Regions from separate parts of the Pantoea ananatis PA13 genome, predicted to be linked through region 4. Evidence: predicted binding sites of a transcription regulator. Region 4 holds the regulator's gene; each other region holds the start of a gene.
What was found. Region 4 encodes PurR, which represses purine synthesis genes. Its sites were predicted from a motif close to CANGCAAACGTTTGCNTG; they were not measured.
Positions count from the first base shown of each region.

Region 1: a site for PurR is predicted at 2,687-2,704, ahead of PAGR_RS08485 (NCS2 family permease). Genes of this name have one in related genera too.
Region 2: a site for PurR is predicted at 1,107-1,124, ahead of gcvT (glycine cleavage system aminomethyltransferase GcvT). Genes of this name have one in related genera too.
Region 3: a site for PurR is predicted at 2,571-2,588, ahead of purE (5-(carboxyamino)imidazole ribonucleotide mutase). Genes of this name have one in related genera too.

Region 1 is NC_017554.1:1,807,077-1,813,224, reverse strand. It holds gene PAGR_RS08490 (hypothetical protein) at 1-704, opposite strand, end outside; gene PAGR_RS08485 (NCS2 family permease) at 1,108-2,406, opposite strand; gene PAGR_RS08480 (response regulator) at 2,854-3,597, shown strand; gene PAGR_RS08475 (carbohydrate kinase family protein) at 3,534-4,586, opposite strand; gene PAGR_RS08470 (ketose 1,6-bisphosphate aldolase) at 4,587-5,447, opposite strand; gene PAGR_RS08465 (D-lyxose/D-mannose isomerase) at 5,447-6,139, opposite strand.
Region 2 is NC_017554.1:935,481-941,628, reverse strand. It holds gene gcvT (glycine cleavage system aminomethyltransferase GcvT) at 1-1,056, opposite strand, end outside; gene ubiI (FAD-dependent 2-octaprenylphenol hydroxylase) at 1,489-2,691, opposite strand; gene ubiH (2-octaprenyl-6-methoxyphenyl hydroxylase) at 2,705-3,883, opposite strand; gene pepP (Xaa-Pro aminopeptidase) at 3,880-5,202, opposite strand; gene PAGR_RS04555 (YecA/YgfB family protein) at 5,236-5,814, opposite strand; gene zapA (cell division protein ZapA) at 5,986-6,148, shown strand, end outside.
Region 3 is NC_017554.1:3,403,587-3,409,734, forward strand. It holds gene ppiB (peptidylprolyl isomerase B) at 1-389, shown strand, start outside; gene lpxH (UDP-2,3-diacylglucosamine diphosphatase) at 389-1,105, shown strand; gene PAGR_RS16180 (DUF2254 domain-containing protein) at 1,081-2,403, opposite strand; gene purE (5-(carboxyamino)imidazole ribonucleotide mutase) at 2,671-3,180, shown strand; gene purK (5-(carboxyamino)imidazole ribonucleotide synthase) at 3,177-4,241, shown strand; gene ybbP (putative ABC transporter permease subunit YbbP) at 4,284-6,148, opposite strand, start outside.
Region 4 is NC_017554.1:2,577,870-2,584,017, reverse strand. It holds gene cfa (cyclopropane fatty acyl phospholipid synthase) at 1-999, opposite strand, end outside; gene punC (purine nucleoside transporter PunC) at 1,286-2,488, opposite strand; gene punR (DNA-binding transcriptional activator PunR) at 2,597-3,502, shown strand; gene purR (HTH-type transcriptional repressor PurR) at 3,499-4,524, opposite strand; gene cydH (cytochrome bd-I oxidase subunit CydH) at 4,805-4,894, shown strand; gene PAGR_RS12145 (C40 family peptidase) at 4,959-5,780, opposite strand; gene PAGR_RS12140 (Grx4 family monothiol glutaredoxin) at 6,145-6,148, shown strand, end outside.

The DNA of each region.
Region 1 (6,148 bases), 770 kb from region 4:
GCCGCGTTCAGAACGGCGGTATTGATGAACCAGGCAAACACCGCAAGAATAGCCGGTACCATGAGCGTCCAGATAAGGCGGTTATTAAGGCTTTCAAAGCGTAAATCCAGTTTATCGAATCGTTCATCAATCCTGTCGAATCGCTGATCCATGGCATCCATTCTCCGGTCCATCGCATCCAGTCGCCGATCGATACCATCAAGCCTGATATCAATACCATTCAGTCTCATATCAATGCCGTCCAGTCTCTTGTCGATGCCGTCGAACCTCTTATCGATGCCATCAAACCGTATATCCATTGCGTCGAGCCGAGCGTCAATGCCGTTAAATCTCACCTCATTAGCAGCGAATTCTTTGTAAACATCATCAAACTTCGCATTGATAATGTTAAAACTTACCTCGATAGCATTAAATTTATTAGTAAAATTGAATAAGATGCCATCGATTGCTGAAAGTTTGCCTTCGATGCTAACCAGCCTGCCATCAACATCGTCAAACCGAATGCTAAACTGTTGGACTTTCTCTTCCAGCAGCGTGAATCGCTGAACCCTTTCAACATGAAACACCGCCTGTTCCGCACGCAGAAGCTCAAGATCGGCTTTGGTCGCAAACGCCATAGCCTGCCCGCTAAAAAGCGCCAGGTCGATTTTTATTTGATGGTTGTCTTCTTCAAGCCGCTCAAAGCGCGTCTCAAAATTTTCCATTCTTTTTGCCTCCTGTCCAGCGATGACTGAGGGTCAAATGCGGATTACCGCGATTCCGTTTTCCATACAGATTGCCCATGAGCTTTTCCTGACAGGCGGATTAACTTAATCCATTAACGTAAGTCGCAACCTGCTTCAGCATTATTGAAGCAAAGTCTTGCGCAATAAACATTACCTGATTGAATAAAAAGGAAAAATAAAATGGGAATTGTTCTTTTCCTTTATTCACAATGTTGAGTCAAAGAATAAAAGCACGGCCGCGCGAAGAAAAGGGCGTAGATCGATATTCTGGAAGGGTGCGCACAATGATGGAAAATAACAGAGAAAACAACCGCAAACGCTTTTTGAGTTCTAATGTTAAAACCGTTACAGCATATTCAATATGCTGTAACGGTTGGATTAATCAGGCGCTCAGCCAGCCGAGTTTAATCACAAATAATACAGACAGAACAATCAGTGCCGCATTAATCTCTTTGGTGCGTCCGCTGAGCAACTTCACCAGGGTCCAGGTAATAAAGCCAAAGGCAATACCGTTAGCAATGGAGTAGGTCAGCGGCATCGTCAGCGCGGTCACGGTTACCGGGGCAGCAGTGGTGATGTCTTTCCAGTCAATTTCGGCCAGCCCGGACGTCATCAAAACCGCAACAAACAGCAATGCTGGCGCGGTGGCATAAACCGGCACGCTTGACGCCAGAGGAGAAAAGAACAGCGCAAGCAGGAAAAGCACCGCAACCACAATCGCCGTCAGGCCGGTACGACCGCCTGCGCTCACTCCGGCGGCAGACTCGACATAACTGGTGGTCGTAGAGGTGCCCAGCAGCGAACCAAATAGCGCAGCCGCACTGTCCGCAACCAGCGCGCGTCCCATTTTGGGCACATTGCCCTGCTCGTCAGCCAGCCCGGCGCGTTTGGTTACACCCAATAGCGTGCCGGTGTTATCAAACACATCCACGAACAAGAACGCGAAAATCACGCTAATTAAGCCAACGTTAAATGCACCCGCAATATCCAACTGCATGAACGTTGGTGCGATTGAAGGCGGTGCAGAAAATACACCGCCAAATTTCGTCAGACCAATGCCCATCGAGATAAAGGTGATGATCAGAATGCCTATTAAGACCGCGCCCGTGACGCGACGCGCTTCCAGTACCACGATGATGATAAACCCTAACATCGCCAGTAAGGGGCCCGGCTTCGTCAGATCGCCAATCCCCACCAGGGTAGCCGGATTATCCACAACGATACCCGCGCCTTCCAACGCGATAATTGCCAGGAAGAGACCGATCCCTGCGGCAATACCGGCGCGCAGCGGCAGCGGAATGCTCTTGATAATCCACTCGCGAATCTTAAATATCGATAAGGCGAAAAAAATCACTGCGGACAGGAATACCGCGCCCAGCGCAATCTGCCAGCTGTAGCCCATGTGCAAGACAACGGTATAGGTGAAAAAAGCATTCAGCCCCATGCCCGGTGCCAGCGCAATCGGGTAGTTGGCAATCAGTCCCATTAACACCGAACCAATTGCGGCTGCCAGACAGGTCGCGACAAAAACAGCCCCTTTATCCATGCCGGTTGCACCCAAAATACTGGGGTTAACAAACAGAATGTAGGCCATCGCCAGGAAGGTAGTGATACCGGCGATGATTTCAGTGCGTACAGTTGTGTTGTGCGCTTTTAATTTAAATAGTTTTTCTAACATCATTATCTCTCGATGATAGAGACGTCACTCAGGTGCGCGTTCTCTTGCCAAGGTTATGGTCATGCTGTTTGTTGTGATACTGAGGGGCCGCCAGTGCTGTCGCATGCCAGCCCGACCACCCGAAATACGGTTTTCGCTTTCCTTTGTCACATGAGCAATTGCAAAGGCTAAAGCAATTGCTGTGCCAGCCCGATACGCAATCGATTACCTGGATACGCGTCAGCGAGCCTTAAGATAATTCTGAACCAGATCAGGGCGCGATTATGGTGCATTGCCCCCTAAATGCGCAATCGTTTTCCTTTTACCTCCCTGCCCGGCAAAATTATGCGTTTCCGCACGCTTCAGCAATTTGTCAGGCGACGCTGGTCACGTTTCAGCTGCATCAATCAGCAGGCCATGCTGGAATGTGTAAACTCGCATTTAACCCTTCAGTAACATTGAGGTCACACGATGAAGCCAGCAATTTTGGTGGTGGATGACGATCATGCCGTCTGCGATTTGTTGCAGGACGCACTCAGTGAACATGCGTTGTTGGTTTATCGCTGCCATCAAGGGAAAGATGCCCTGACGAGGGTGTGCGAACATCCGGATATTTCCCTGGTTATGCTTGATATGATGTTGCCCGACACCAACGGTTTACTGGTTTTGCAGCAGCTGCAGCGACTGCGGCCTGATATTCTCGTGATTATGTTGACCGGTATGGGTTCGGAAGCGGAAATGGTGGTAGGCCTGGAGATGGGGGCGGATGATTATATCGCCAAGCCCTTTAATCCACGCGTTGTGGTTGCCCGGGCGCGGGCGGCTCTCCGGCGCAGCGGGCGCGTGGTGTTGCCGGAAACTGACCATGAGGGATGGCGCTTTAATGGCTGGCTGCTTGATGAAACGCGCTGCCAGTTGCTTAATCCGCAGCGAGAAACCGTGCCGTTAACGCAGGGTGAATATACCTTGCTGCGTGCGATGGTGCGGCACGCGCGTAAGGTCCTGACGCGCGACCAGTTGCTGGAACTCACCCACAGCGAAACGATGGACGTGTTTGACCGCACCATCGATGTGCTGATTATGCGGTTGCGGCGCAAAATCGAAGCAAATCCCCATCAGCCCGGCCTGATCCGCACGATTCGTGGGCTGGGTTATGTTTTCTCGGCGGACGTGGTCAAACCTGAAGGTTTGCGGCTCTCCACGCAAACGGCCTGAGCCATCCACTGCCGCATGTCGGTCAACGGGCGAATACCGTCGATTGCATTGGCCGCGCGCAAATTAAACCGGGCGCAGGTGTGCGCAAGTTGCAGCGTTGACAGCATGTCATCCCCTTCATGGCTGGCATAGAGTACACCCGCACAAAATGCATCACCTGCGCCAACGCTGCCCACAATCTCGTTGGGTGCCAGCTGCCACGCAGGCTGCCAGATGCCCTCGCCGCCGACTTCCTGCCCCCATGCGCCTTCGGGCGCGTGTATCACCACGCGCTGACGCACCCCCTGCCCGGCCAGCCACTGCGCAGCCAGGGAAAAGGCTGCGGGTGGCTGAATACCGTTATCATCCCGCAAAACGACGCCAGACAACGCCTGGGCTTCCAGTTCGTTAATAACCAGGTAATCTAACCAGCGCAACGCAGGCAATACCTGTGGTCGGTAATCCCCGGCCCGGGACGCCAGATCGAGCGAGGTAAAATAGCCACGCTGCTGCATCTGGGCCAGCAAACGGGCGCTGCGCGTGCCGAATTCGCTGTCCGCGCCGTCCAGCGTTTCAAGCAACAGTAAATAGCCCAGATGAAAGATGCGCTGCGCATCGTCTACAGCGGCGAAATGCGTTCTGTCCAGCAGGGCATTTGCGCCAGGGGAAAAGAAAAACGTTCGTTGCCCGTCCGGTGCGGTCATCACCTGCGTCATCGCGGTGGGTTTATCGCAGGTACGTTGAACCCAGCGATGATCGATCTGCGACGCCTGCATGATAGCCAGCAGGTAATCACCGTCGGCGTCATTGCCCAGCAGGCCAATCGCCACCAGCGGAAGCTGACACTGCATGCGCGAAAGGGTAAGTAAAACATTCAGCGGTGCGCCGCCTGCCGCTTTTTCGCTATGCTGTACCTCAGCCAGCCAGCCCTGTTCCGGCCAGTGGCTAATACGATGAACGTAATCCACCAGCATCACGCCAGCGGCCAGAATGCCGCGCCGCGCGCCCATTTACGCCTGCCCTACGCTGCCGAAAATCTTCATCTGCTGCATCACGGTTTCACAAATTGCGTTCTCCACCGCCATCAGCAGTTCGGCAAACTCGTCATAGCGGGTGTTGCGTGAGGCCAGACTGCGTTCCACCGCGTCGAGTGCCGCCTGCGACATGCCGGTATAGAAGTTGATTTTATGGATGCCGAGTGAGATCGCCCGCCGGAAATCCGCGTCGCTGATGCCTGAGCCACCGTGCAGCACCAGCGGTACGCCGGTTTGCTCGCGGATAGCCGCCAGCCGGTCAAAGTCGAGTTTAGGCTCCCCTTTGTATTTCCCGTGGGCGTTACCGATAGCCACCGCCAGCGTATCAATGCCGGTTTCACGCACAAACTCAGCAGCCAGCCGTGGATCGGTAAATTTTTCGCTGTCGGCTTCGCCAAATAACGCGCCCCCTTCGTCTCCGCCCACCGCGCCCAGTTCTGCCTCAACCGACACGCCGACGGCATGTGCCGCTTTGACCACTTCACGCGTCTGGCGAATATTCTCTTCATAACTCAGCGTTGAGCCATCGAACATTACCGAGGTGAATCCCAGACGAATCGCCTGCATCACCGCCTCAAAGTGCAAACCGTGATCCAGGTTGAGCACCACCGGAATCGCGTGCTTCACCGCTTCAAACTTTATCGCCTCAACCAGCTGGTCGAGCGTGACGTATTTAAAATGCACTTCCGCAATATTGATGATAAAAGGCGAGCGTTGCTGCTCTGCGGCCGCAAACAGCGCGCGCAGAAAATGCGTGTCCAGAACGTTAAAGGCGCCCAGCGCGTACCCCTGCTTCTGCGCATGGGCCAGCCCCTGTGCCAGAGAGATCAAAGCCATTATTCACTCCTCAGATTGAGCCAGTGGGAATAGTCGTTACAGAGCAGCCGGTGCGGTTCCTGATCCTCATCAAGGGCGTTAAAGCGCGCCAGCGGCGTCAAAAATACGTTATCGTTGTCATCATCGTTAGGCATCGAGACTTCGCCAACCAGCACATCGCCAAAGCTGTTTTCGCCCCAGAAGCTGTGCCAGACGCCGGCGATTAACGTCACGCTTTCGCCTGGAGACAGCCTGAGTTGCGAACCGGCCGCATGGGTTTGTGTGATGCCATCCAGCGATACCGTCACCGGCGAGTTCGCCTTCTCATTGCCTTCACGGTTATACAGTTCGACGATCAGATTGCCGCCCCCGCGGTTGATGATGTCTTCCATTTTACGGGGATGATAATGCATCGGCGTGACCTGCCCTTCACGCACGTGCATGACTTTTTCAGCATAAGGTTTGTGCCAGGGCTTGCCGCCCGGCGAGCCGTTGCGCAGCGTAAAGAGCGTCAGGCCGGTTTGCAGAAAATCATCGGCGCCAAAGCTGGTGAGGTCCCAGCCCAGCCGTAACGCGATAATTTCCTCAATGTCGCCCTGCTGCTGACGCCACTGACTGAGGTCGTAATCAGCCCAGGGCGGCAGATTGATATCCTGGCGTGTAAAAAAGTCCCGCGTGTTTTGCAAAAACACATTCACTTCGGAGCGTTGCATCGTCAGCTC
Region 2 (6,148 bases), 1.6 Mb from region 4:
AGTGACTTTCACAGGCATTTCACGGTTACGGATCTCAACAATCGCGTTTTCCCCAATCCCTGCCGGCACGCGGGCCAGTGCAATGCTGTAACCCAACGTCGGTGAGAAGGAACCGCTGGTGATCACCCCCTGCTGCAACTGACCCTGCTGATCGGTAAAACGCACCGGCAACCCGTTACGCAGAACGCCTTTTTCCGTGAGGATCAGCCCAACCAGTTTTTCAGTGCCCTTTTCTCGCTGGCTTTCCAGCGCTTCACGTCCGATAAAGTGGCGGTCGCCAGGTTCCCAGCTAATGGTCCAGCCCATATTGGCCACCAGCGGCGATACGCTCTCGTCCATTTCCTGACCGTAAAGATTCATACCCGCTTCCAGACGCAAGGTGTCGCGTGCGCCCAGCCCGGCGGGTTTGACGCCCGCACTCAACAAACGCTGCCAGAATCCGACGGCATCGGCGGCAGGCAGCGCAATTTCATAGCCCGCTTCGCCGGTATAACCGGTTGTGGCAATGAACAGTTCACCGGCCTGCACGCCGAAGAACGGCTTCATGCCCTCTACAGCCTGACGCTGTGCGTCACTGAATAAGGTTTGGGCTTTTTGCTGCGCCTGCGGGCCCTGTACAGCAATGAGTGCGAGATCGTCGCGTTCTGTTAACGCGACGCCGTAACCCTGTGCATGCTCGCCGATCCAGGCCAGATCCTTTTCACGCGTCGCGGAGTTGACCACCAGACGAAAAAACGTCTCGTCCATAAAATAAACAATTAAATCGTCAATTACGCCAGCGGAAGCATTCAGCATGCCGGTATACAGGGCTTTGCCCGGCTGAGTCAGTTTGGCGACGTCGTTTGCCAGCAGGAAGCGCAAAAACTCGCGCGTGCGCTCACCTTTTAAATCCACAATGGTCATGTGCGAAACATCGAACATGCCCGCGTCGCTGCGCACGGCATGATGCTCATCCATCTGAGAGCCATAGTGCAACGGCATCATCCAACCGTGGAAATCCACCATCCGCGCGCCATTTGCCTGGTGCTGTTCAAACAAAGGTGTGTGCTGAGTCATAACTATCCTGTGCAGAAACGAGTGAGTTTGAAACCACGCGCCATGTAGCCGACGCAAACGTTCTCTTTGCCTTGACGTTACCACCGAATCAGGCGATTAACCATAAGCAAAGCGAGGTCGAAAGACGTGGCACAGCCTAACCAGGCCCCGGGTTAATCAGGATAAAAAACTATAATTTTGTGATTAACCACGCAATAAATACGCCATAGTGATTTATTAACAGCAAATTTATGCGCACAGTCCAGCAGGATGTTAAAAAAATAGCGGGTCGAAAACAGCCATGGATAAAAAAAAGTAATGCGAAACTTCACGCAAAATTAGAATAAATCAAACGATGCGCAGTCAGAGTGCAGCCCTGCATTTTTACGGTGCAGCGGAGGGTGAGCATAAAAAAAGCCAGCAATTATGCTGGCTTTTTGCGGGTGAGCGGCGTTACCGCAGCCATGCTGGCATATCGTTCAGGCCCATGGCCTGACGCAGCATTACCGGCTTCACGCCCGGCAGGTTATCAGCCAGTTTCAGGCCCAGATCGCGAAACAGCTTTTTGGCTGGATGATTGCCTGCAAACAGTTCACGAAAACCCTGCATTCCGGCAAGCATCATGGCAGCGCTGTGTTTGCGACTGCGCTCGTAGCGGCGCAGATAAAGGTGCTCGCCGATATCTTTGCCCTGCTGGTGCAGGCGGCGGATTTCGCCAATCAGCTCAGCAGCATCCATGAAACCCAGGTTGACGCCCTGTCCTGCCAGCGGATGAATGGTATGTGCCGCATCGCCCACCAGCGCCAGCCGGTGAGCGGCAAAGTTACGTGCATAGCGTGCCGTGAGCGGGAAACACTTGCGCTCGCCTTCCAGCTGGCACAGCCCCAGGCGCATATCGAACGCGACCGACAGTTGTTGATTAAACAGCGCCTCCGGCATGGTTTCGAGACGGCTGGCTTCCTGAGGAGAAAGAGACCAGACGATAGAACAGAGATGGGGATCCTGCATCGGCAGGAAAGCCAGAATGCCATCGCCGTGAAAAACCTGGCGCGCTACGCCGTCGTGTGGCAGCGCCGTGCGAATATTCCCGACCAGCGCATGATGATCGTAATCCCAGAACGTCAGGGGAATATCGGCTTTGTTACGCAACCAGGAGTTGGCCCCGTCCGCCGCCACCATTAGCCGCGCACTCATCATGCTGCCATCCTGCAGCGTAATAAAGGCTTCATTATCGCCAAAGGCCACCTGCTGCAGTTGGGAAGCAGGCAGCAGCGTAACATCACTGCACTGGCTGGCGCGCTGCCATAAGGCGCTGTGGATCACAGGGTTTTCGATGATGTGCCCAAGATGCGTCAGGCCCTGCTGCTCACCGTCAAATGCGATCGCACCGAAGCTGTCGCGATCCCAGACCTCCATTGCCTGATAAGGGCTGGCACGGAGCGACAGAATCGTTGACCAGACGTCCAGCTTCTGCAAAAGACGTTCACTGGCCGCGTTAATTGCGGATACGCGTACGGACGGCGATGCGCCTGCATCAAATTGCGGCCCGGCAGACTGCTCCAGCACGGCAATGCGTAATCCGCTCCCTTGCAGACCGCAGGCTACTGCCAGACCCACCATACCGCCACCGGCGACCACTACATCGTAAGTTTGCATCAGTGCCTCTCAGTTAACGCTTAACCCAGCCGAGCGTACGCTCGGCCAGAAGATTTCTCAGCCATGGCAGGTGATCCATTGCCAGCAGGCCAAGGTTGCGCCCGACGACCAGCGGCGCATGGCGGTTGGCAAACATACGCACCAGGCCGTCAGTGATGCCCACGGTAATGGCCCGATCCTGCTGGCGACGTTGGCGGTAATGTTGCAGGACCGCATAGCTGCCAGGGTCCTGCTGCTGTCGGTGCGCGGTTGCCAGGGTTTCTGCAAGCGACATCACGTCACGCAGGCCAAGATTGAACCCCTGACCGGCAATAGGATGCAGCGTCTGTGCCGCGTTACCAACCGTAACGACGCGATGGGAAACCACCGAATCGGCCTGCTGCAGCGCTAACGGATAAACGTCACGCTTACCGGTATGGATAAATTTGCCCAGTCGCCAGCCAAACGCGCGCTGAAGCTGGCTGAGAAACGCCTCGTCACTCCAGCTTTCGACCTGCGGGCGCTGATCCAGCGGATGGCACCACACCAGCGAGAGGCGATTATCTGACATTGGCAACAGCGCCAACGGGCCAAACTCGGTAAAGCGTTCAAAAGCCCGGCCCTGATGGGGAAGCTCACTGGTGACGTTGGCAATAAGCGCTAACTGCTGATAGGGCTCGGTGTGCCACTGCATGCCGCAGGCGGCCGCAACGGCTGAACGGGTGCCATCAGCGGCTACCAGCACGTCGCCTTCCAGCTGTTCATCATTATCAAGCGTGACCCGAACGCTTTCCTGGGTTCGGGCCACCTGAGTGACGCGCGCGGGACAGCGCAGTGTGACGCCGGGTGCCTGTTTTAACTGTGTGAACAGGCTTTGCCCTACGTCGAATAATTCAACCACCTGCCCCAGCGCGGGAATCGCATAATCGCTGGCGGCGAGTGACACGAAACCGGCATGGCCGCGATCGGATACGTGAATAGTGGTAATCGGTGTGGCACAGGGGGAAATCCGCTGCCAGAGATTGATATCAGCAAGCTGCTGGCAGGTTCCGGCAGACAGCGCAATCGCCCGGCCGTCATAGCCCGGATGCGCACGGCTGCCAGGCTCGCTGCTTTCAATCAGCGTCACGGGCAGTTTACCCTGTGTCAGATGCGCGATGGCCAGCGCCAGTGTGGCGCCAGTCATTCCTCCACCGGCGATAAGAATGGTCATAACGCGCGTGCCGCCGCCATCAGCGCTTCAATTGCATCAGGATCTTTCACGACGCTGTCGGTGAGGTTCTCAATACCGGTTTCGGTAATCACAATGTCATCCTCGATGCGGATGCCGATACCGCGGTATTCCACAGGGACGTCAGCATCGGGCGCGATATACAACCCCGGTTCGACGGTGATAACCATGCCCGGCTCCAGGATACGATCGCGGCTTGGTGTGCCGTAGTGCCCCACATCGTGGACATCCAGACCCAACCAGTGGCCCAGACCATGCATAAAGAATTTACGATGGGCATCTTCAGCGATCAGCGTATCGACCTCGCCCTGCATTATCCCCAACTCAACCAGTCCAGTGACCATAATGCGCACGACGTCATCATTAACCTCGCGGATGCTAACGCCAGGGCGGAATCGGGACAGTGCCGTTTCCAGTGATTTGAGTACGATGTTGTACACCGCCCGCTGCGGCTGAGTGAATTTACCGTTAACCGGGAACGTCCGGGTAATGTCACCCGCATAGCCCTGCCATTCACATCCGGCATCGATAAGCACCAGATCACCGTCCTGCATCTCACACTCGTTTTCGGTGTAGTGCAGAATGCAGCCGTTTTCGCCGGAACCCACAATCGTGTTGTAAGACGGGAATCGCGCACCGTGGCGGTTAAATTCATGATGAATTTCCCCTTCCAGATGATATTCGTACAGTCCCGGACGGCAGGCCTGCATTGCGCGCGTATGCGCCAGCGCACTGATCTCACCCGCACGGCGCAGAATGGCAATCTCTTCCGGACTTTTGAACAGGCGCATCTCATGCACCCAGGGACGCCAGTCTGTCAGGCTGGCAGGCGCGCTGAGATTCTGGCGAAAACCCTGCCGCAGTTTATCCAGCGCACCGAACACCAGTTTATCGGCTTCAGCATATTGGCCCTGCGCATGGTAAACCTCATCCAGGCCGTTCAGCAGCAGGTGGAGTTGTTCACCAATATCGTTCCAGGGCAGGGCCCGATCCACGCCGAGCTTAGCGGGCGCCGCATCCTGTCCCAGACGGCGGCCAAACCAGATTTCTGCAGTCAGGTCGCGAACACGATTAAACAGCACACTGTGATTGTGGTTCTCATCACTTTTGATCAGCACCAGTAACGCCTGAGGCTCATTGAACCCCGTGAAGTACCAGAAGTCGCTGTTCTGACGAAACGGATATTCGCTATCATTACTGCGCGTTACTTCAGGCGCGGCAAAAATTAACGCTGCGCTGCCCGGAACCATTTTCGCCAGCAGCGCCTGACGGCGCTGCTGAAAATTTTCCAGTGAAATCATGTCTGCACTCCCTGTTAAACTCAGATAGCTGGCTTAGTGTAGCGTTGGCTTTTGTACTTCTGGCGCAGTCGGTTGCGGACGAGTGAAAGTGTCGTGGCAAAGTAGTGCTGCAACACGAACGTACTCAATCACCTCTTCCAGCGACTGCTCTAATTCTTCCTGATCTTCGTCTTCGTCGTAGCCCAACTGAGCAATCGTGCGCAGATCGTCAATGGCCTCGCCCGTTTCACCGGTGACCTTATCCAGTTTAGGCTGGGTTACGCCCAGACCGAGTAAAAAATGGTTTACCCAGCCCGCCAGTGCATCAGCGCGATCAAACACCGTAATGTCATCATCGGCGGGCAGCATCAGTTGAAAAAGGAAGCCATCGTCCTCTAGCGCAGTCGCAATGCTTTCATGCAAAGACTGCAGTGGCAGGGACAGCGTCTGCGAAAAAGCCATGCCTTCGTTCGCAAGATCGTGGACCAGCGTTTTCCAGCTGTTATCCGCGTTACCGCCACATAAGATGCCGCTGAGTAAGCCGTGCATTTCCGCAGGCGTCATGCCCACGCCATGCTGTGAGAGCGCCGCCGCCAGCGCGTTGTAATCGGGGGTTGCGTTCTGTGAAGACATCATTTTTCATCGTCGTTGGCTGTAAGAGTTCGTGGTATGCTACCACTAGCTGCCTCAAGGTTTCCAGAAAAGGGGTTGTATCTTATTTCTCAGGTCTATATAGTTGCCCGCCTCCCAGGCCATTGAAGGCTAAGGGGAATGGCGAGCCAGGTAATCAGTCAGGAAGGTGGCATGTCTGCACAACCGGTAGATTTACAAATTTTTGGTCGTTCTTTGAGAGTGAATTGTCCGCCTGAACAGCAAGATGCGCTGAACGCGGCGGCAGAAGATCTCAATCAACGGTTGCAAGATTTAAAAGTTCGCACTAGAGTCACAAATACAGAGCAACTGGTGT
Region 3 (6,148 bases), 830 kb from region 4:
ACGACAACACCATTTTTCACCGTGTGATTAACGGCTTTATGATTCAGGGTGGCGGTTTTGAACCCGGCATGAAGCAGAAAGCCACCAAAGAAGAGATCCGTAACGAAGCCAACAACGGTCTGAAAAACACCAAAGGTACGCTGGCGATGGCGCGGACTTCTGCCCCGCACTCTGCGACCGCACAGTTTTTCATTAACGTGGCTGACAATGACTTCCTGAACTTTCGTGACGAAAGCCTGCAGGGCTGGGGTTACTGTGTGTTTGCAGAAGTGGTTGAAGGTATGGATGTGGTTGAGAAAATCAAAGCCGTTTCAACCGGCCGCAGCGGTATGCATCAGGACGTGCCGAAAGACGACGTTGTGATCCAGAAAGTGACCGTCAGCGAGTAATGCCGCGCACGCTGTTTATCGCAGATCTTCATCTGTGTCAGGAAGAACCGGCGATCACCGCCGGTTTTCTGCATTTTTTACAGCGCGAAGCCCCACACTGCGACGCGCTCTATATTCTCGGCGATCTGTTTGAAGCCTGGATAGGCGATGACGATCCCAATCCCCTGCATCAACAGGTTGCTGATGCCCTGCGAGCCGTGCCTGTTCCGGTGTACTTTATTCATGGCAATCGCGATTTCTTAATCGGTCAACGTTTCGCCCGCGCCAGCGGCATGACGCTGTTGCCTGAAGCGCGCGTGCTGACGCTTTACGGCCATCGAGTGCTGATTATGCACGGCGATACGCTGTGTACCGACGATGTGGGTTACCTGCAGTTCCGCGCTAAAGTCCACAACCCCTGGATTCAACGTCTGTTCCTGGCGTTGCCACTGTTTATTCGCAAACGCATCGCAGAACGTATGCGCGCCAACAGTAAACAGGCCAATCAGCATAAGTCGCTGGAGATTATGGATGTGAATCAACAGGCCGTGATCGATGCCCTGCTTCAGCATAAGGCGCCACTGCTGATTCATGGGCACACGCACCGTCCCGCGATACACGATCTGTCGCTGAATGGCGTAAACGCTCAGCGTGCCGTATTAGGGGCCTGGCACAGTCGGGGATCCATGATTCAACTCGATGCCAGCGGCATTCAGCTGATCGATTTCGACTTCTGACAGGGCGAATCGGTTAGCTTCTCATCCAGGAAGGGATGGGGATAGTCTGCACCAAATTGTTCACGCCATGTGCGCTCAATTCGTGCTCTGTCCGTCTGGATGATCGCTTCCCGCGCCAGGTATGCCATGGCTTCATGCGCATGACGCAACGCTGCAGCCTGGTACGCATCCGGCCAGGCGACAGACAACATGCCCAGCGCCTTAAGTAACCGTAACTGCACTTCTTTTATCGCCGAGCCGTCTCGCGCGACAGGTGAGAAAAAATCATCGAATAATGCGTCTACTGACAAGGGCGCGACGTGAATGGCGGGATAGATCACCGTTGGCGCCGCACATTCGCGTGCAAAGCAGGAGAGTATTCTGACGGCTCGCCCGATCACATCGATGGCGGTGCCAGGGTCATTAGTCGCAGGCGACAGCGCACGCGAGGCGATTTCTGCCATCACACACAGGCAAAAACGTGGATCCTGGGCGAAAGTGCGAGACGCGGCTATTGTCAGGGCAGACAACATCAGTTTGCGTTGCTCCGCAGACAGGGCGTGGGTGACATACATGACCGGGCGGGCGGGATGAACAAAAAATCCGGGTTGCGCGACCAGGTAAACATGTACAGGACTGTCTGTCATCGCCTTATGTAGCCTGTCCATATCAATATGCTGAACATAGCCAATAGCGTCCGAATAAACAGCAAACGTGCCCGCAGGTTGACGATCGCTTTCCCGCCAGGGCCTGGCGCCGAAACAAGGAGATTGAGCACGCGCGCTAAAAACATCAAGCGCCATGCGTTCCACACGTGAGGTCGTTTCATCTACGCTGCCAAGCGAGGTGAGATGGTGAATCCAGCGCAGAAGCGTCACCAGAATTAATGCAATGACCACCAGCGTGACCGCAAACAGGATCACTCGCCCCTGTTCACCATAAGCCCCCATATTCAGTGCGATGATGCCGACCAGACTAAACAGGAATGAGCCAATAAAGGTCGCAAGAACATTTTGTGTTGTACTGTCTTCAACGACCAGTTTCGTGGCGCGCGGCGTAACATGGGTAGTTGCTGAACCAAACGCCGTTACCATCGTACTCAAGGAAAACGTGGTGACCGCCAGCATGCTGGACGCCAGAATATTCAGGATATTGTCCACTGCGTCAGCACCCACCTTTACCGAAACCGAGGGGGGAATTGCAGATTTAAAGACAATGGAGGCCAGGGCGCTGACAACCGCAGCAAGGGCAAATAAAGTTGCCCTGAACCACAGTTTTCTGCCTGCTTGTCTGAAAATCAGTTGCCAGCGTGAAATCATCCTGTTCCTCTTTCTGTCAGTTAACGTCATCCCTTACCAACCGGGTGCAGCGCGGCTTATCATGTCAGTCACCTTGCAACTCTGTTAACTAAAGTTCAGCGTTTCTTGCGCGTCAACGTCAGAGAACAGAATGTCGATAAAACCCTGCCAGCGCGACGTGTAATCCCGACGCAACCGTTTTCCTTGCGCCCTTCTCATGCTATTCTCTTTGCCCTTCAAAACCTGTCCGCCTGGTCAGGTGTGTTTTCATTCACAGGAGTTGACCGCATGTCGTCGAATGCCGCCCCGGCCCGCATCGCTGTTGTTATGGGTTCCAAAAGTGACTGGTCCACCATGCAGTTCGCTGCGGAAATCCTCTCCAGCCTGGACGTGCCCTTCCATGTGGAAGTGGTCTCAGCGCACCGTACCCCGGACAAGCTGTTTAGCTTTGCCGAAACGGCTGCAGATAACGGCTTTCAGGTCATCATTGCCGGTGCCGGTGGCGCGGCGCACCTGCCTGGCATGCTGGCGGCAAAAACCCTGCTGCCGGTGCTGGGCGTGCCTGTGCAGAGCGCAGCGCTGAGCGGCGTCGACAGCCTCTACTCTATTGTGCAAATGCCGCGCGGTATTCCGGTCGGCACGCTGGCAATCGGTAAAGCCGGTGCCGCCAATGCGGCATTACTGGCCGCGCAGATTCTGGCGATTCACGACAGCGCGCTGTCATCTCGTCTGGCCGCCTGGCGTGAGGCACAGACCGATGAGGTGCTGGATAATCCGGATCCGCGGGAGGACGCATGAAGCCGGTTTGCGTACTGGGTAACGGTCAGCTTGGCCGCATGTTGCGCCAGGCGGGCGAGCCGATGGGCATTGCCGTTCATCCCGTGGGGCTGGATGCCGATCCCGCCGCCCTACCTATCGCCGAAAGCGTGATTACGGCCGAAATCGAGCGTTGGCCCGAAACCGCTCTGACGGGCGAGCTGGCGAATCATCCGGCCTTTGTGAACCGCGATATTTTTCCGCGTCTGGCCGATCGCCTGACGCAAAAGCAACTGCTGGACGAGCTTAATCTGGCGACTGCGCCCTGGCAGTTGCTGGCGGATAAAAGCGAGTGGCCTGCGGTTTTCTCTCGGCTGGGTGAACTGGCGATTGTTAAACGCCGCACCGGGGGTTACGACGGTCGCGGTCAGTGGCGTTTACGGGCCAGCGAAACGGCCACGTTACCCGACGACTGCTATGGCGAGTGTATCGTCGAACAGGGCATTCACTTTTCAGGTGAAGTGTCGCTGGTCGGCGCGCGCGGCCACGACGGCAGCACCGTGTTTTATCCCCTGACACATAATCTGCACGAAGAAGGCATTCTGCGGACCAGCGTCGCTTTTCCCCAGGCAGATGTGGAACAGCAGCAGCAGGCCGAAGGAATGCTGGGCGCGATCCTTCACGCGCTTGACTACGTTGGCGTGATGGCGATGGAATGTTTTGTGACGCCTCAGGGTCTGTTGATTAATGAGCTGGCGCCGCGGGTGCATAACAGTGGACACTGGACGCAGAACGGCGCCTCGATTAGCCAGTTCGAACTGCATCTGCGCGCGATTTTGGGGCTGGCGTTGCCCCAGCCGGTCGTCATTGCGCCCTCGGTCATGATCAACCTGATTGGCACCGATGTGAACCCAGACTGGCTACAGCAGCCGCTTGTCCATCTGCACTGGTATGACAAAGCGGTTCGGCAAGGTCGCAAGGTGGGCCATCTGAACCTGACCGACAGCGATCAGCCCCGACTCAAAGCTGCACTGCATGCGCTGTTGCCCCTGCTGCCGGCTGAATATGCCAGCGGTATTCGCTGGGCCACAGACAAGCTTTAAGACGGACTGACGCCGTGCGCAGCCTTGCCGCGCACGGCGTTTTTATGCGCCGTCGAACGTCCTGAACAGCGCTTTGCCCTTGAGCAAACGCACGCCCAGCCAACCTCCGCACAGCGACAACAACAACGCGCCACACAACGGTAACGCCAGCCACAAGGCCCAGTCGGGCTGCCACGGGTAATCGAAGATTTTACGCTGCAGCGCCCAGAGCGCCGCTTCAGCCCCCACTGCGGCCGCAACGCCTGACACTACGCCAATCAGCGCAAACTCACACCACAAGGTCGTCCGCAGCAGTCGCTTGCCTGCACCCAACGTGCGGTACACCACCAGTTCCTGACGGCGCTGACGCATGCCCACCTGAATCTGGGCCATCAGCAGCAATATGCCACAGGCGGTCACCAGCACCACCATAATCTCCAGGGCCTGGCTGACCTGGGTCAGCACCTGTCCGATCTGACGCATGATGCTGCCAATATCCAGCAGGCTCAGGGTCGGGAACTCACGGTTTAGCTGCGCCAGCAGCGTGGGGTTATTGTCCAGCCGAAAGCTGGTGAGCCAGGTCAGCGGCTGGCTGTCGAGCGCACCGGGTGGAAAGATAAAGAAGAAGTTTGGCTTCAGGCTTTCCCAGTCAACCTTGCGCAGACTGGTAATTTTGGCACTGAACTGTTGCGTATCCCCCTCAAACGTTAAGCTGTCTCCCAGCTTCACCCCCAGCCGCTCCGCCAGCTCGGCCTCAATAGACACTTCCCCCACGGCAGGCGGCCAGTTGCCCGCCACCAGCGGATTATGCGCAGGGAGGGCCGCCAGCGAAGTCAGGTTGAGCTCACGGTTAAGGGCATTATCCCGTTCAGGATCGGCGGCTTGGCCGTTCAACTCGCTCAGCCGCATCCGTGCGATGGGATAAAAGGTTTCTGGTTTAATCTGATGCGTCTGCAGGAAATCACGCACCTGCGGCACCTGATCGGCCGTCATGTTAAGCAGGAAAAAGTTCGGGCTGTCGGCGGGTAACTGCTGCTGCCAGCGATCCAGCAGATCGCCCCGCATCACCAGCAGCAGGGCCAGCAACATAAACGACAGTGAGAACGCGGCAAGCTGGCTCAGCGTCATCGCGGGCTGTCGCAGTAGCCGATTAATCGCCAGACGCAGCGCCAGATTTCGCACTGTCAGACGGCGCAGAAGCAGTAACGTGCCCCAGCCAAGCAGCGCCAGTAGCCCCGCCAGCACCACCACGCCCGCCAGCAGCGCCCACAGCATTTTACTGCCGCCCACCAGCGCCGCCAGCAGCCCCACCACCACCACGACCATCGCCGGCAGGTAGATTTTCAGCGGCCAGACGGTGGCGACGGCATCGCGCCGAAATACGCGCACAGGCTGCGTCGCCAGCAGCAGGCGATAAGGACGCAATCCCACCAGCAGGGAAATGACAAACAGCGACCCCGTGGCCCATACCCACGGCCACAGGCTCGCATCAGGCAGGGATGCGGGCAGAACGGGTTTAAGCATTCTCATCAACAGGGCTTCGACGCCCAGCCCTGCTGCCCCGCCCGCTACGGCCGCCAGCAGTAATACCGCCAGCCACTGTCCAATAATCAGCTTTTGCAGCGCGCCGCGCGTAGCACCCAGCGTTTTCAGCACCGCCACCAGATCGTAACGACTTCGGCAATAATGGCTCATTGCCACGGCCACGGCAGCGATTGCCAGCATCAGCGTTAACAACGCCGATAACAGCAAAAACTGCTGCGCGCGCTGCATTGAACGGCCCAGCGCATCTTCGCTGTTCTCAATACTGATCCAGCGTTGACCGGTTTTTATTTGCGGCGTTATCCAGCGGTCGTAGTTTTCCAGCTGCTGAGGGGTGCCTGCGAACTTGTAGCGCCAGGTGATGCGACTGCCGGGCTGGATCGCGC
Region 4 (6,148 bases):
AGGCCAGGCACGCTGGAAACGCTCATGCCAGGCCATCAGCGTGGTGTCGTAGTCAGCGCCGAAGTTGTGCCAGTCTTCCATAATGAAATGCGGTTCGCTGACGTCGGCAATATGGCGTAAAGAAGGCAGGCAGCCATTCGGGAAAATATACTTGCCGATCCACGGATCGACGTGCATATCCGTTTTGAGCGCGCCAATGGTATGCAGCAGAAAAATCCCGTCCGGCTTGAGGTTGCGATTGACCGTGGCAAAGTAGGTTGGGTAGTTTTTCGGCCCCACGTGTTCGAACATCCCCACCGAGACGATGCGGTCAAACTGTTGATTCAGATCGCGATAATCCTGAAGCAGGATAGTGACATCCAGCCCTTCGCAGCGTTGCTGCGCCAGCTTTTGTTGTTCTGCAGAGATCGTCACGCCCTGTACGCTGACGCCATAGTTTCTTGCTGCATAAGCCGCCAGACCGCCCCAGCCACAGCCAATATCCAGCAAGGTCATACCGGGTTTCAGTTGCAGCTTGCGACAGATCATGTCCAGTTTGGCTTCCTGTGCCGCCTCAAGCGTCGTGGCGTCTTTCCAGTAGCCGCAGGAGTATTGCATGTAAGGATCGAGCATCAGGGTAAAAAGGTCATTACCCAGATCATAGTGCGCTTTGCCGACTTGCCAGGCCCGTTTTTTCGACTGCAGGTTAACCAGGCGCGCCAGCGCAATGCGCACGATATCCTGCACGTGATGAGGAAGCTGCTCATCAAGCTTATGTTTCAACGCCCGATGAAAAAACATATCCAGCCGCTCGCACTCCCACCAGCCGTCCATATAACTTTCGCCCAGCCCCAGGGAGCCCTTTTGCAGGACGCGTTTAAAAAAGTCGGGATGTTTAACCTGAATGTCCCATGGGCGGGAACCGTTGATTTCGATGTCTGCTTTTTGCAATAACTCATGAACGATACGGTACCAATGGTTTCGTTCGATATTCACTTCTGCTACACATGTTGAACTCATAGCCACTCCATCACCAGAACTGTCAGAACCTGAGAAAGAGCAGGAGCCGTTACTCAGGATTATGAGAAAAGTCACAGATGACGCCTTGCGCCAGACAACCTTAAGCGTACAGAGAAAGGGTGCAATGCAGGGGCCAGCAGAGTGCATTTGCCCACAAAGACACCTTCACAGCGATGAGGCTGCGTGAAACATTGTTATTATGATGGTACGGCGAATCAGGGCCCGGCACAGGAGGCGCTGGCGGGCCCGTCACGTGTTGATCACTCAGACGACAAAAGTCGTTGCCTCAGTGATTATCCTGGCAGGGATGTGCCGTTGAGGCAATATCAGTTTGTGCGCCGGTGCGGCGCTGCATCTGATAGCCTGCCAGCGCCAGTACAATCGTCACCGCCATGATGAGCGTTGTGGTGAACAGCGCCTGGGTCAGGCCCGCCGAGACGGCCAGGCTGGCGACAAAGCACAGGCCCAGCTGCAGCGTGTTCTGCAGGGCGGCGGCTCTGCCGGTCGCATGGGGGAAGGGCAGAAGTGCACTGGATACGACGATGGGATAAATCGCCCCGTTCGCCAGCGCCATGCCGCAAAACGGCACCAGCAAAGCGGTGAGTGAAACCGAGCCTGACAGGGCGACGGCAAACAGGGCCAGTACGCTAAGGCTATAGACGATGAGCAGCCATGGCAGCAACTGCGCCCCTTTGAAACGGTTAAGGAGCGCACGGCAGCCAAAACCGCCGACTAAGAAAGCAATGGTCTGCGGAATATAGCTTAAGCCGATATCAGCAGGCGACAGGCCAATCGCTGCCAGAATAAACGGTGATCCGGTCAACCAGGCAAAAAAGCTGGCCGAGCAGGCAGAATACATCAGGACGTTACCGCTGTAGACGCGTGAACGCAGCAGCGTCATAAAACCGGGCTGTGACGGGGCCGGGCGGCGCGCTGTTTGTACCGATGGCAGGCGCAGCGTAATCAGGATCAGGGCCGCGGCAATCGCGGTCAGAACGACAAAAATTGAGCGCCAGTGAAAATGGCTAATCAGCCAGGCACCCAGCAGCGGGGCCAGCGCAGGAGACAGCGCGACCAGCGGCATAATAGTGGCAAAGACTTTATTCGCGCGCGACTGAGGATAGCGATCGACCACCAGGGCCTGCCAGCTCACGGCAGCCGCGCACACGCCGATGGCCTGAATGAAGCGCAGCACCAGCATCAGTACCACGTCGTCCACCCACAGCATCCCCGCACAACCCAGCGCAAACAGGCTCAGTCCTGCCAGCAATACCGGTTTGCGGCCAATACGATCTGACAGCGGTCCCCATACCAGCTGACCACAGGCAAAACCCGCCAGGAACAGGCTCATACTGGCGCTGATCATCCCGGCGGAGGTGTTAAAACTTTGCTGCATGGCCCCGAAGGCGGGCAGGTACATATCGGTGGCCAGAAAGCCCAGCATACTAAGCACGGCAAGATAGGGAATGAATCCTTTAGAAGCTGACATCTGATTCTCATTTTTTGCAGGATAAACGCGGGGCAGTGTAAAAGCTGTACTTCATACTGTGAAACGGTAAAATTTGCCTGTTGCTGTTAAAAAATTTAAAGGCAGGATATGTGGTCTGAATATGCGCTTGAAGTGGTTGATGCGGTCGCGCGTGGCGGCAGTTTCAGTGCTGCGGCCCAGGAGTTGCACCGTGTGCCTTCTGCCATCAGCTATACCGTTCGCCAGCTTGAAACCTGGCTGGCGGTACCGCTGTTTGAACGGCAGCACCGGGAGGTCGTTTTGACACCTGCGGGCGAACATTTTGTGCGAGAAGGCCGCAGCGTCATCAAAAAAATGGATGCCACGCGCCGTCAGTGCCAGCAACTGGCCAACGGCTGGCGAGGGCAAATCGCGATTGCGGTGGACTGCATTGTGAAACCGCACCGAACCCGTCAGTTCGTCAGGGATTTCTATCGCCACTTTCCGGATATGGAGCTCCACATCAGTTATGAAGTGTTTAACGGCGTATGGGATGCGCTGGCTGACGGAAGAGTCGAGGTCGCAATAGGCGCGACTCAGGCGATTCCGGTGGGCGGGCGGTTTGCTTTCCGCGATATGGGAACTCTGAACTGGCGCTGCATCGTCGCGCGGGAACATCCGTTAACCCAGGTCGCCCGGCTAGATGATGAGGCGTTGCGCAACTGGCCTTCGCTGGTGCTGGAAGACACCTCGCGTGCGTTACCGCGTCGTATGACCTGGGCTCTGGATAATCAACGCCGACTGGTGGTGCCTGAATGGCAGACCGGGCTGGACTGCGTCCGGGCCGGGCTGTGCGTCGCAATGGTGCCGGGGCACTTAGCCCGCCCGCTACTGGACAGCGGCGAAGTGACCGAACTTAACTTGCCCCAGCCTTTTCCAGAAAGTCCCTGCTGCGTCAGTTGGGCGGAAGATCGCGCATCACCGGCATTGGGCTGGTTGCTCAATTACCTGGGTGATGCGCAAACGCTCAATCAGGAGTGGTTGAGCGAGGATTAACGACGGTAGTCGCGATAGGGACCGTAGCCTACAGAGCGTCGCTCAATCAGTGTCGGATGCACTTCGATGGTTTGCGACTCTTCACGCTTGCTGGTAATGCGGTCCAGCAACATTTCCAGAGCCTTCTCCCCGAGTTGCGCTTTTGGCTGGTGCACGGTAGTGAGTGCAGGCGTGAAATAGCGTGCGTTGCGCACATTATCGTAGCCAATCACCGAAATATCCTGCGGGACGCGCAGGCCCATTTCATCGGCGGCACAGATAGCGCCCATGGCCATAATATCGCCACCGCAGAACACCGCGCTTGGGCGCTGCTTCTGCGACAGAATTTGCTGCATAGCCTGATACCCGGATTCAGGCTCGAAATCGCCCTGCACAATCCACTCTGAACGCGGCTGAATACCGGCTTCTTCCAGCGCCTTGAGGAAACCGGCATGACGGCCACCACCGGTGTTACGTTCCATTTGCCCTGGAATGGCGCCAATATCGCGATGCCCGCGTTCGATGAGGTAGCGGCCGGCCAGATAACCGCCCTGAAACGCATTATCCAGCACCGTGTCAGTAAAATCGGCACGGGATTCGCCCCAGTCCATGACCACCATGGGAATATTGCGGTTGGCTTCCAGCATTTGCAGCAAATCATCCGGGTACTCAGAACACATGACCAGCAGCCCATCGACGCGCTTCTGCGCCATCATCGAGAGGTAGGCACGCTGTTTTTGCAGGTCGTTATGCGCGTTGCCTAAAATCAGGGTGTAGCCTTTATCAAAGCAGTGATTCTCCACGGCTTCAATAATTTCAGCGAAATAGGGCGCCTCGCTGGAGGTGGCCAAAAGGCCCAGCGTTTTGGTGTGATTCACCTTCAGGCTGCGTGCTACGGCGCTGGGTGAATAATGTAATTCCCGAATCGCTTCCCAGACCGCTTCGCGGGTATCTTCTGCGACAAAGCGCGTCTTATTGATGACGTGAGAAACGGTTGTGGTAGAGACGCCTGCACGTTTCGCCACATCTTTAATTGTTGCCATGAAAATCGAACTCCCGGGCTTATCTAACCTGTTGATAAGCATGTTGTTAAACGTTTGCGTCAGCGGACGGTTATTTCTGCAAAAAAATCGTTTTTCTGACCGGTTATGGGGCATCGGGGCAGGAAATAACGGTTGAAAAGGGTGCTGACGCAACCGATGTTGCGCGCTGTTGCGCAACAAAGAGGGGATTCTAACAAGGCTGCACGGATAAAACGAGATTTTTACCCACGCGTGTGGGAAAATGCTTAACCCCTACTAAAATTGTGCCTAAGGAGTTGTGATGAGTACCGATCTGAAACTGTCATTGATGACCACGGCGGCTGCACTGTTGATGATTATTGCGTTCAGCTTTACCGCCATTCTGAACTAATAAAAAAGCCGGGAAGGTTTCCCTGTCCCGGCTGCGTTCCGTCGGTATGACGGAGGAGTGACGTTTAGCGAACGGTTTTTGGCGTCATGACGCGACGCGCACCAATATAGTGGCGCTGCCAGTAATCTTCGCTTAACGCACTGATTTGAATGTCCTTTCCGGTACGCGGTGACTGAATAAATTTACCGTTACCCAGGTAAACACCCACGTGGTCGGCCGTGCCACGTCCGTTGATGCGGAAAAACACCAGATCGCCTTTCTCCAGCGCTTCCCGATTCACCGGCGCGGCATCCCGCAGGTGATACATTTCATTTGCAGTACGCGGAATTTTAAATTTCACCACATCTTTGTAGGCGTACCACACCAGGCCGCTGCAGTCGAAACCGGTATGCGGCGATTTTCCGCCCCACTGGTAGCGCTTGCCCAGCTGTCCCATCAGTTTCGCCATCGCCGTTTCACGTGCTTTTTGATAGCGCTGACGGTGTGCGTTGCTCATTTTGATGGTGCCGGTATCCTTGCTGTCCGCTTTCGCCACCTTCACCGCGCGTTGATGACCATAGCGTTTCTTGCTGGTGGCGTTGGCGGCCACTTTTTTGGTGAGCTTCTTGTGTGAATCAGTCGCTTTGGTCAGGGTTTTGTGAGAGGCAACCGCGTGAGAGGGATTTTTACTGGTTTTAAGCGTTTTGCTGGATTTCTGCTCTGCGGAGGAACGGCTTTTTTTCGCCGAAGCTTTAACCGTGCGTCGCTTGCGCCGCTCATCTTCGCGCGCACTTTTTTTCTCTACCTTATGCAAGCTGGCCTTAACCGGCGCCTGCGGTGATGCAGAGGCGACATTAAAGAACAGTTGCGCAAAAGCCAGAATAAGAAGCGTAATAATTGAACGCATAGTCCGTTTACTGGTTAAGCTGTCAGGTTCAACAGATATCTGACAAGGTTAAGAAAAATCTGATCAACGATCAGCGCCGAAGACATTCTAGTCCAGTTTTTTTTAAAACAGTAAGTCCTTTTTTTATTAATTAATAACTTGGGTAAAAAGCAGGCATAAATAAGTAATTTCAGCAGGTTAACTCAGCAAAATTATTGCAAATTATTAATGCATTCACCTTTTGGGTCCCGATGAGCGGGTGGATAGCGCGCAAGCGGACTTAACAAACATGGCGGTTTGCCCTAACGGGAAGAAAATCTCATTTTCAGTCCTGAAGGGAAGTCGCTACAATAAAGAAACACGAAGTGACGAATTAAGGAAGGCAATAA